One region of the Mesorhizobium sp. LCM 4577 genome, then DNA from elsewhere that is predicted to be linked to it. Evidence: predicted binding sites of a transcription regulator. Region 1 holds the regulator's gene; the other holds the start of a gene.
The links. The regulator LexA, encoded in region 1, represses DNA repair genes until DNA is damaged. The targets are predictions, from matches to a motif close to TGTTCNNNNTGTGTTCNG.
Positions count from the first base shown of each region.

Region 1 (4,959 bases):
CGGTGTTCCTGGCCGCCGGCGTGATCTATTACTTTTCGCTGAGCACCGAGCCGGATCTCTACAGGCCGCTTGCGGCGGTGGCTCTGATGGCTGTCTGCGCGGCGGCATCGCGCTCCTGGCAGAGAACGCATCTTGTCTTCATGGCATCGTTTTTCTGCGCGCTCGGCTTTCTGGCGGCCAAGGTGGAGACCTGGCGGATGGCGACCCCGATGCTCGGGTCCGAAATCCAGACACGGCTGACGGGCCGCCTCGTCACCGCCGAGGCGATGGCCAACGGCCGTGTCCGGTTGACCATCGATATGATTTCGACGGAGCATCCGAAGCTGCGCTACGCGCCGGACCGCGTCAGGCTGTCGGCGCGCAGGATCCCGCCCGGCATGACGGCGGGGTCGATGCTGACGGGCTATGCCAAGTTGCTGCCGCCGACCGGGCCGGTTCGGCCGGACAGCTACGATTTTTCCTTCGACAGCTACTTTGCCGGCATCGGCGGCAGCGGGTTTTTCCTGGGCGATCCGAAGCTGATTGCGCCAGTGGAGGCGCCCTTTGGCGCGCGCGTCGCATCGGCAGTCGAAAACGCGCGCGAAGGGATCGCCGATCACATCAGGAGCAGCATCGGCGGATCCGAGGGCGAGATCGCGGCGGCGCTGATCGTCGGCGTGCGCGCCGGCATTCCGGAAGCAATCAACGAGTCGATGCGGCGCACCGGCATCTACCACATCATCTCGATCTCCGGCCTGCACATGGCGCTGGTCGCCGGCACGATCATGGTGCTTTTGCGCGGCGCCTTCGCGCTGTTTCCCGATTTCTCGTCGCGCCGGCCGGTGAAGAAATATGCCGCCGGGATCGCGCTCATCTCGATCGCGGCATACCTCGTGATCTCCGGCATCGTGGTGGCGGCCGAGCGAAGCTTCATTATGCTCGCCGTGATGCTCGCCGCCGTGCTCTTCGACCGCGCGGCGCTCACCATGCGCAACCTGGCGATCTCGGCAATCGCGGTGATCCTCGTCTCGCCGCACGAAGTGGTCGGCCCGAGCTTCCAGATGTCCTTCGCCGCCACCGCCGCCCTGGTCGGCGCCTATGCCGGCTTTGCCGACTATCGCGCCGGCAAAACGACCGCGCCGCCGGCAAAACGTTCGTTGCTCGGGTTCCTGTCGCGAAAACTGGCGGTCGGTGTGGGTGGCGCCGCCGTGACGTCGCTCATCGCGGGCAGCGCGACATTACTGTTTGCGATCTGGCATTTCCAGCGCGTGTCGCCGCTCAGCCTGCTCGCCAACCTGGCGGTCATGCCGATCGTCTCGCTGATCGTCATGCCGTTCGCCGTGCTGAGCGCACTGGCCATGCCCTTCGGCTTCGACGGTCCGTTCCTCTTTGTCATGGGCAAGGGGCTGACGGCGATGATCGCCATTTCGTCGTGGATCTCCGAGCGCTCACCGGTCGACGCCGTCGGGCTGATCTCGATCCAGTCGGTGCTGCTGGCGACGGTCGCGCTGGTGATCGCGACGATGGCCACCACCTGGCTGAGGCTTGCCGCCGTTCCCTTTGCGCTCGCCGCGCTGCTGGCCATTCCGCATGTCCGCACGCCGGATGTACTCATTTCCGAGGACGCGCATCTGGTGGCGATGCCGATCGGCGGCGGCGAGCTTGCCGTCAATCGCGAACGTTCCAACGAGTTCACCACCGACAACTGGAAACGGGCGCTGAAAGCCGAGACAATCGTGCCGCCGGAGACGTTTGCCAAAGATGCGCTGGACATCGCCGATCCCGTCGACCTGCCGCCCGGCTCGCCGTTCTACTGTACGGGTGATCTCTGCATCGGCCGGCATCCATCCGGCGCCATCGTCGCACTCGCTGAAAACCGCGACAGTGCCCGGCCTGCCTGCGGCTTCGCTGATCTCATCGTCATCAACGACGCCACCGCCTACAATCCTTGCTACGATCCGCGCGTGCTTGTCGTCACCAAGCGGCAGCTGGCGCGCGACGGCAGCGCCGCCGTCTTCTTCGATCCGCAATCGGCAACCGCGCGGCCGGCCGTCCGCTATGCTGTGGAAGAGCCATATCGGCCCTGGCACGAGCAGCGGAAATATACTCGCGAGGCGAGAGGACTGCCGCCTTATCAAAAGCCTGAGCGGGCGGATGCGAAACCTTCGCAACCGGATCAGTAGCGGCGGATCAACCCAACAAGCTTGCCCTGCACCTTGACCCGGTCCGGCCCGAAGATGCGGGTCTCGTAGGCCGGGTTGGCGGCCTCCAACGCGATCGAGGCGCCCTTGCGGCGGAAGCGCTTGAGCGTCGCTTCCTCGTCATCGACCAGCGCGACCACGATCTCGCCCGGGCTTGCCGTGTTGGCGTTGCGGATGATGACGGTGTCGCCGTCGAAGATGCCGGCTTCTATCATCGAGTCGCCCTTGACCTCCAGCGCGTAATGCTCGCCGCCGGCGATCATGTCCGGCGGCACTGTGATCGAATGCGTCTGGTGCTGGATGGCGTCGATCGGCACGCCGGCGGCGATGCGGCCCATCACCGGAATGGATACGGCGGACCCGGCATCGTCGTCATTGCTTGGCGTCGGGGCGCGCGATGGCGCAGCCGGCTTGATCTGACGGTTGAGATTGTTCTGACCCAGGCTTCCCTGGATGACGCTCGGCGAAAACTTCTTCGCTGCATTGAGGCCGGGGGCGATCGAGTCGGGCAGCCGCAACACTTCCAGCGCTCGCGCCCGGTTCGGTAGCCGGCGAATGAAGCCGCGTTCCTCCAGCGCCGTGATCAGCCGGTGGATGCCGGACTTGGAGGCGAGGTCGAGCGCTTCCTTCATCTCGTCGAAAGACGGCGGAATCCCGCTTTCCTTCAGCCTTTCGTGGATGAACATCAGAAGTTCATGTTGTTTGCGCGTCAGCATGGCGGCCCCCACGGGTTCTGAAACCAGAATCAGAAAAACAAACCCAGAACAAACACTATCTGTTCCAGTTGTGTTCCGCAACCGTTTAAAGTTTAGTGAATTTGTTGACGTTTTGTTTAGCGTAACATCAGAACGCTGCATTCGGCGCCGGTTTCGGCTGCCGGCGCGAAAGGCTCGCGCACGATCAGGCCGTTGGCGTCGGCGAGCATTCTGAGCATCGAGGAGTCCTGGATGCTGAAGGGAGTCGCAATCAGCGTGCCGGCGTCCTCGCGCACGACGGCGCGCACATAGTCCTGCCTGAGGTCGTTGGCCTGCATCGCGGCGCCCAGCCGGGCCACCCGCACGTCCTGCCTGTGGTCGCGGCCGCCGAGCCGGGCAAGCAGAGGCTTCAGGAAAAGCTGCGAGCAGACGATGCTGGCCACCGGGTTGCCGGGCAGGCCGATGCAGCGGACATTGCCAAGCCGGCCGAACATCAGAGGTTTGCCGGGGCGCATGGCGATCTTCCAGAAGTCGAGCTGCATGCCTTCGCCGGTCAGCACGTCATGGATCAGGTCGTGGTCGCCGACGGAGGCGCCGCCGAGCGTGACGATGACATCGGCATTCGCCTCGACCGCTTTCCTGACCAACGCGGCGATCGCCTCCTTGCGGTCGGCGGCGATGCCGAGATCGAGCGCACGTGCGCCGACCGACTGGGCGGCGGCGGCGACGCCATATGCATTCGACGAAATGATCTGATCGGGGCCGAGCGCGCTGCCCGGGGGCAGCAGTTCATCGCCGGTGGCGATGATTGCGACCAGCGGCCGGCGTACGACATTCAGGGCGGGATGGTTGGCCGAGGCGGCCAGCGAAAGGGCTGCCGCATCGAGCACGCGGCCCTTTTCGAGCAGCACGTCGCCCTCACCGAAGTCGAGCCCGCGGCGGCGTACGTTGCGTGCTTTCGCGGTCGGTTCCGTGACCTCGATCCTGCCATTGCCGCGATCGCGGACGTTTTCCTGAATGACGATGGTGTCGGCGCCTTCAGGCAGCGGCGCGCCGGTGAAGATGCGCACGGCCTGGCCTTCGCCGACGGTCCCGGAAAAGCCGCGGCCGGCAGGCGCCGTGCCTATGACTTCGAGTTGCGCCGGCGCCGAAGCGACGTCGGCGGCGCGCGCGGCGTAGCCGTCCATGGCGGAGGCGTTGAAGGGCGGCTGCGTGCGCAGCGCCACGACCGGTTCCGCCAGGACCCGCGCGGCTGCATCCGCCAGCGGAATGCTTTCGCCCGGCAAAGGTGCTGCGCCATCGAGCAGGCGTTCGAGCGCTTCGGCGACCGGAACCAAAGCCATCAGGCATCCACCTTGTAATCGCCCGACTTGCCGCCGGTCTTCTCGACCAGCCGGATACCGGAAATCACCATGCCGCGGTCCGCCGCCTTGGCCATGTCGTAAATGGTGAGGCAAGCGACCGAGGCGGCGGTCAGCGCCTCCATCTCCACGCCGGTCTTGCCGGTGACACGGGCGAGCGCGGTGACCCTGAGGCCGGGCAGCGTGCGGTCCGGCTCGATCTCGACGGCCACTTTGGTGAGAAGCAGCGGATGGCAAAGCGGGATCAGCTCATGCGTCTTCTTCGCGGCCATGATGCCGGCGATACGCGCTGTGCCCAGCACGTCGCCTTTCTTGGCGTCGCCAGCAAGAATCATCTCCAGCGTTTCAGGTTGCATGGAGACAACGCCTTCGGCGATCGCCGTGCGCGTCGTCTCGGCCTTGTCGCCGACATCGACCATGTTGGCTTCGCCCTTGGCGCCGAGATGGGTGAGGGCCATATCAGACGGCCTCGGCCGCTGCCTTGCCCGTCAGCAGAAGCTCGGTTGCCGCGGCCACATCGGCCTGTCGCATCAGGCTCTCGCCGACCAGGAAGGTGCCGATCTTGCTCTTCTCCAGCCGGCGGCAATCCTGATGCGTGAAGATGCCGCTTTCGCCGACCAGCAGCCGGTTCGCCGGCACCATCGGCGCCAACCGTTCGGAAGTCTCAAGGCTGGTCTCGAAGGTCCGCAGATTGCGGTTGTTGATGCCGATCAGCCGCGACGA
Region 1 is NZ_MDDU01000024.1:273,788-278,746, reverse strand. It holds gene LCM4577_RS22990 (ComEC/Rec2 family competence protein) at 1-2,162, shown strand, start outside; gene lexA (transcriptional repressor LexA) at 2,156-2,896, opposite strand; gene glp (gephyrin-like molybdotransferase Glp) at 3,013-4,218, opposite strand; gene moaC (cyclic pyranopterin monophosphate synthase MoaC) at 4,218-4,694, opposite strand; gene trpC (indole-3-glycerol phosphate synthase TrpC) at 4,696-4,959, opposite strand, start outside.

Region 2 (4,643 bases), on a different contig from region 1:
GCCATGCAGCGGCTTGTCGGAGACGCACAGCAGCGTCCCATAGGGCACGCGGAAGCGGAAGCCGTTGGCGGCGATGGTGGCCGATTCCATGTCGAGCGCGATGGCGCGCGACTGCGACAGGCGTTGCACCGGTCCGCGCTGGTCGCGCAGTTCCCAGTTGCGGTTGTCGATGGTGGCGACGGTGCCCGTGCGCATGATGCGCTTGAGGTCGTAGCCGGAAAGGCCGGTGACCTCGGCGACTGCTTCCTGCAGCGCCACCTGGATCTCGGCCAGCGGCGGAATCGGCACCCAGACGGGCAGGTCGTCGTCCAGCACATGGTCCTCGCGCACATAGGCATGCGCCAGCACATAGTCGCCCAACGCCTGCGTGTTGCGCAGGCCGGCGCAATGGCCGAGCATGACCCAGGCATGCGGCCTCAGCACCGCGATATGGTCGGTGATCGTCTTGGCGTTGGACGGGCCGACGCCGATATTGACCATGGTGATGCCCCCGTGGCCGGGCTTCTTCAGGTGATAGGCCGGCATCTGCGGCAGGCGCTGCGGCGGCGTGCCTTCGCTCGGCGCGCCGGCACCCGCCTTGGTCACGACATTGCCCGGCTCGACGAATTCGCTATAGCCGCCTCCACCGCTCTCCATCAATTCGCGAGCCCGCGCGACGAATTCGTCGATGTAGAACTGGTAGTTGGTGAACAGCACGAAATTCTGGAAATGCTGCGGGCTGGTCGCCGTGTAATGCGTCATGCGGTGCAGCGAATAGTCGATGCGCTGCGCGGTGAACGGCGCCAGCGGCCGCGGCTCGCCGAACGCCACCTCGAAGGTACCGTTGGCGATCTGGTCGTCGGTTCCGTCGAGATCCGGTACGTCGAACAGGTCGCGGATCGGCCGTTTGATGCGCTCGGCGGCGGCGCCGTCGACATAGGTGCCTTCCAGGAAGGCGAAATGCAGCGGGATCGGCGTGGCCGACTCCGACACGGTCACCTGCACACCGTGATTGCGCATGATCAGCCGTAGCTGCTCGATGAGGTAGTTCTCGAACAGTTGCGGCTGGGTGACGGTGGTGGCGAAATGACCGGGCGTCGGCATATGGCCATAGGCCTGGCGCGAGTCGACCTGGCTGAACGAGGTCGTGGTGACGCCGATCTGCGGATAGAAGGCCCGGTAGCGCTTGCTCTCGTCGCCGCCCGCGGCAAGGGCCGCGAAAGAATCGCGCAGGAACTTGGTGTTGCGGTCGTAGAGCGTCTGGAGCGCCGCGACGGCCTTCTTGGCGTCGTGGAACTCCTGCTTGCCGAACGGCTCCGGCATGACGACCGATTCGATAGCTTGGGGGTAGATTCGCTTTTCCATGGCTCAATATAGAGACTTGGAAGAGCGGTTGGGAGGGGGAGGCGGGCGTCAAGCCGCCGCACGCGTCGTTTTTCTTCGGTGCGTTACCCGCGCTGCAGGCTGATCAGGAGCACGAAGCCCACGCTGGTGTTCTTGTGCGCCGGCGCCTCGATCGTGTGGCCCGTATCGGCCCGTATCGTCGGCACCGCCAGCACCGGCGCGGCCAGCAGCATCAGGATGAGCGTCGCCCGCGGCAGCAGCCTGAGGATCTTCGTTGCAGTGGCGGCGATGCGGTTCATTTTGGTGGTGTTCCGATTTTCAACTTGGTCGATTTTCAGCTTTGTCGTTTCGGCGTGTCACGAGGTTCACGGAGCCGAGAACGAAGCCACGGGCCGTTCCCATAAGCGGGAGGAATGGCCGCCCTCGGCCACCAGGATGGCGAAGAACATGCCGAACAGGCTCATCAGCAGGCAGACGATGGTGAAGCGACGCGCAAGCATTTCCCTCTCCTTCAATGCGGGAGAGAATGCCGGAATGCCTCTGAACCGGTTCTGAGACCGGTATTCATCTGCGGTTCAAATTGATTGACGAGGTCTGAGCAGGTGCCGGCGGCGCAGCGTCGGTGCGGCGGAGCGTCGCCGCTCCAAAAGAAAACGGGGCCGTTCGGCCCCGTTTCGGATGGTCTGCAGTTTGGCGATCAGAGCTTGTGCCAGGTCTGGCTCTTGCAGATCAGACCGCCGAGCACGCAGCCGCTCATCTTGAGCGTGGTGCCCGAAAGCGTCGCCTTGCCGGAATAGGTCTTGTCGTTCGCCGGGTCGGTGATTGAGCCGGCATATTTGTTGTCGCCGGCCGCCTTCAGCGAGCCGATCGTCTTGCCGGCATATTTGCCGGTCTTGAGTGTGATGGAGAACGAGCCGCCGCCGCCGATCGTCGCCGTCTCGCCGGATTGCGTTTTCCAGCTGCCTTCGATCGGGTCGGCCCACGCGGCACCCGCCATGATCAAGGTGGCCGCCAGGGCCAGGCTCATCTTTCGAAACATCTTGTCCACCTCCCTATGGGGTCGTGGCGGGCTCCGGTCCGCCTTCCTGCCCCTTACGCAAAGGTAAAGCTAATCCAGCTCTGGCCAAAACGAAAGCGGTGCCGCCACGGAAGGTTGCAAGGATTTTCGCCGCGCCGATGGCTGAAAATAAACGCGACCGGAAAAACGCTTCGGTTTCCGTGGTTAGCGAAGTCTTGATTCCGCGCGCGGCAATTTTCGTCGAATTTGATGCAAAATGGCTGAAACGCTGGATTCCCATGCTTAACGAATTTCCGCGTTTACCTCTTGTTTTAGCTTTGTTTTCCTCAAATTAAGCAAGCCATTTAACGGCGGATTCAAAGCCAGGCTTCATCCTCGAAAGCATCGAAAGAGCGGCCCGCCCCAAGGGACACCGAGGGAAAAGGAGGCAGCTCTCGGGAGCCAGACAGGGGATTGAAATGGCACGTTTTGAAATGCTTGAAGACGGCTTCGGCGCCATGGGGGCAACTGCCCAGGCCGACATTCTTTTCGAACTGGGCATGATGTATGCGACCGGCCGCGACTGCGACACCGATGTCGTCGCCGCCCACAAATGGTTCAACATCGCCGCCATCAAGGGCTCGGCCCGCGCCGCCGAGCTGCGCTCGGAACTGTCGGCCACCATGTCGAAGGTCGAGATCGCCACGGCGCTGCGCGAAGCCCGCGAATGGATGACGATGCACTGATCCTGCGGGTACAGCGCCCGAAAGCCTTCAGGGGACAAGGCCGCGATAAGACGGCTGGTTGACAAGATCAAGAACGCGGCAGGCCAACGAACCTCAAGCCGTGCACCAAAACAGGGAAGCGAGCGGGTTTCAGGCGCGGGGGCGTCTGGGGAGCTCGACTGCAAAAGCCGCGACCGACCGAAACAAGGCCGGCGCGGCTTTTTGCATTACGCTGGGTAATCACGCGGGCGCGTGGCCCAAGCAATCCCGGCAGAAATGAACCAAAACCTTCCGAATTGTCCTCTCGACAGTTCCAGCGAAGGGTGAAATTGTCCCGGCTCTGTGAAGGAAGCGCGGCCGGATGGCCATGCGCAAGTGGAGGAGTTCTTATAGTCATGAAAAAATTGGGTATTTTGAGCGCGGCCGCATTTGGTCTGATGATGAGCGCCCCGGTTGCCTTCGCCGACGACATCACCATTTCGGTGGTCGGCCCGATGACCGGCCAGCTCGCCACCATCGGTGACCAGTTCAAGCAGGGTGCGCAGGCTGCCGCCGACGCGATCAATGCCGCCGGCGGCGTCAACGGCTCGCAGATCAAGCTCGACATCGAGGACGACCAGTGCGATCCGAAGCAGGCCGTATCGGTGGCCAACCGCATCGTGGCCAACGGCGTCAAGTTCGTCGACGGCCATGCCTGCTCTGGCTCGAGCATTCCGGCCTCGGCTGTCTATGCCGAAGCCGGCACGCTGATGATGAGCCCCGCCTCGTCCAACCCGGTGCTGACCGATGCCGCCGCCAAGGCGGGCTGGCCGACCATCATGCGCCTTTACACGCGTGACGACGCGCAGGGCGCCTTCATCGGCCCGTGGATCGCCAAGAAATACGCCGGCAAGAACGTTGTCATCCTGCACGACAAGAGCGCATACGGCCAGGGCGTCGCCGACGCTGTGAAGGCGACGATGAATGCCGGCGGCCTCAAGGAGGTCGACTATGAAGGCATCAATGCCGGCGAGAAGGACTATTCGGCCCTCGTCACCAAGCTGAAGGAGCTCAAGGCAGACGTCGTCTATTTCGGCGGCTACCACCCGGAAGCGGGCCTGATCCTGCGCCAGTCGGCCGAGCAGAACGTCAAGTTCCAGCTGATCATGCCGGACTCGATCGCCTCGCCGGAATTCTGGCAGGTCGCCGGCCCGGCTGGCGAAGGCACCATGTTCGTCTTCCCATCGGACCCGCAGGCGAAGCCCGAAGCGAAGGACGCGGTCGCCAAGATCAAGGCCGGCGGCTTCACGCCTGAAGGCTTCACGCTGTTCTCCTATGCCGTGATCCAGGCTGTGGCCGAAGGCGTCAAGCGCGCCGGCACCGACGATCCGGCCAAGGTCGCCGAAGCGCTCAAGGACGGCAAGCCGATCAGCACCGTCGTCGGCGACGTCATCTTCGACGAGAAGGGCGACCTGAAGAACGCCAGCTACGACATCAACCAGTGGCACGACGGCAAATACGCGCCGATCAAGCCGTAAGTCGGTTCCGCAGCTATCGAGGAAATGGCCGGGCTCGTCCCGGCCATTTTCGTCTCAGCCCTGGCCGTCTTCCACGAACCG
Region 2 is NZ_MDDU01000054.1:272,776-277,418, reverse strand. It holds gene LCM4577_RS31780 (AMP nucleosidase) at 1-1,302, opposite strand, end outside; gene LCM4577_RS31775 (hypothetical protein) at 1,428-1,622, opposite strand; gene LCM4577_RS31770 (hypothetical protein) at 1,689-1,823, opposite strand; gene LCM4577_RS31765 (DUF2147 domain-containing protein) at 2,021-2,362, opposite strand; gene LCM4577_RS31760 (hypothetical protein) at 2,376-2,621, opposite strand; gene LCM4577_RS31755 (sel1 repeat family protein) at 2,800-3,066, shown strand; gene LCM4577_RS31750 (ABC transporter substrate-binding protein) at 3,441-4,562, shown strand; gene LCM4577_RS31745 (acetyl/propionyl/methylcrotonyl-CoA carboxylase subunit alpha) at 4,617-4,643, opposite strand, start outside.
Region 2: a site for LexA is predicted at 2,649-2,666, ahead of LCM4577_RS31755 (sel1 repeat family protein). Genes of this name have one in related genera too.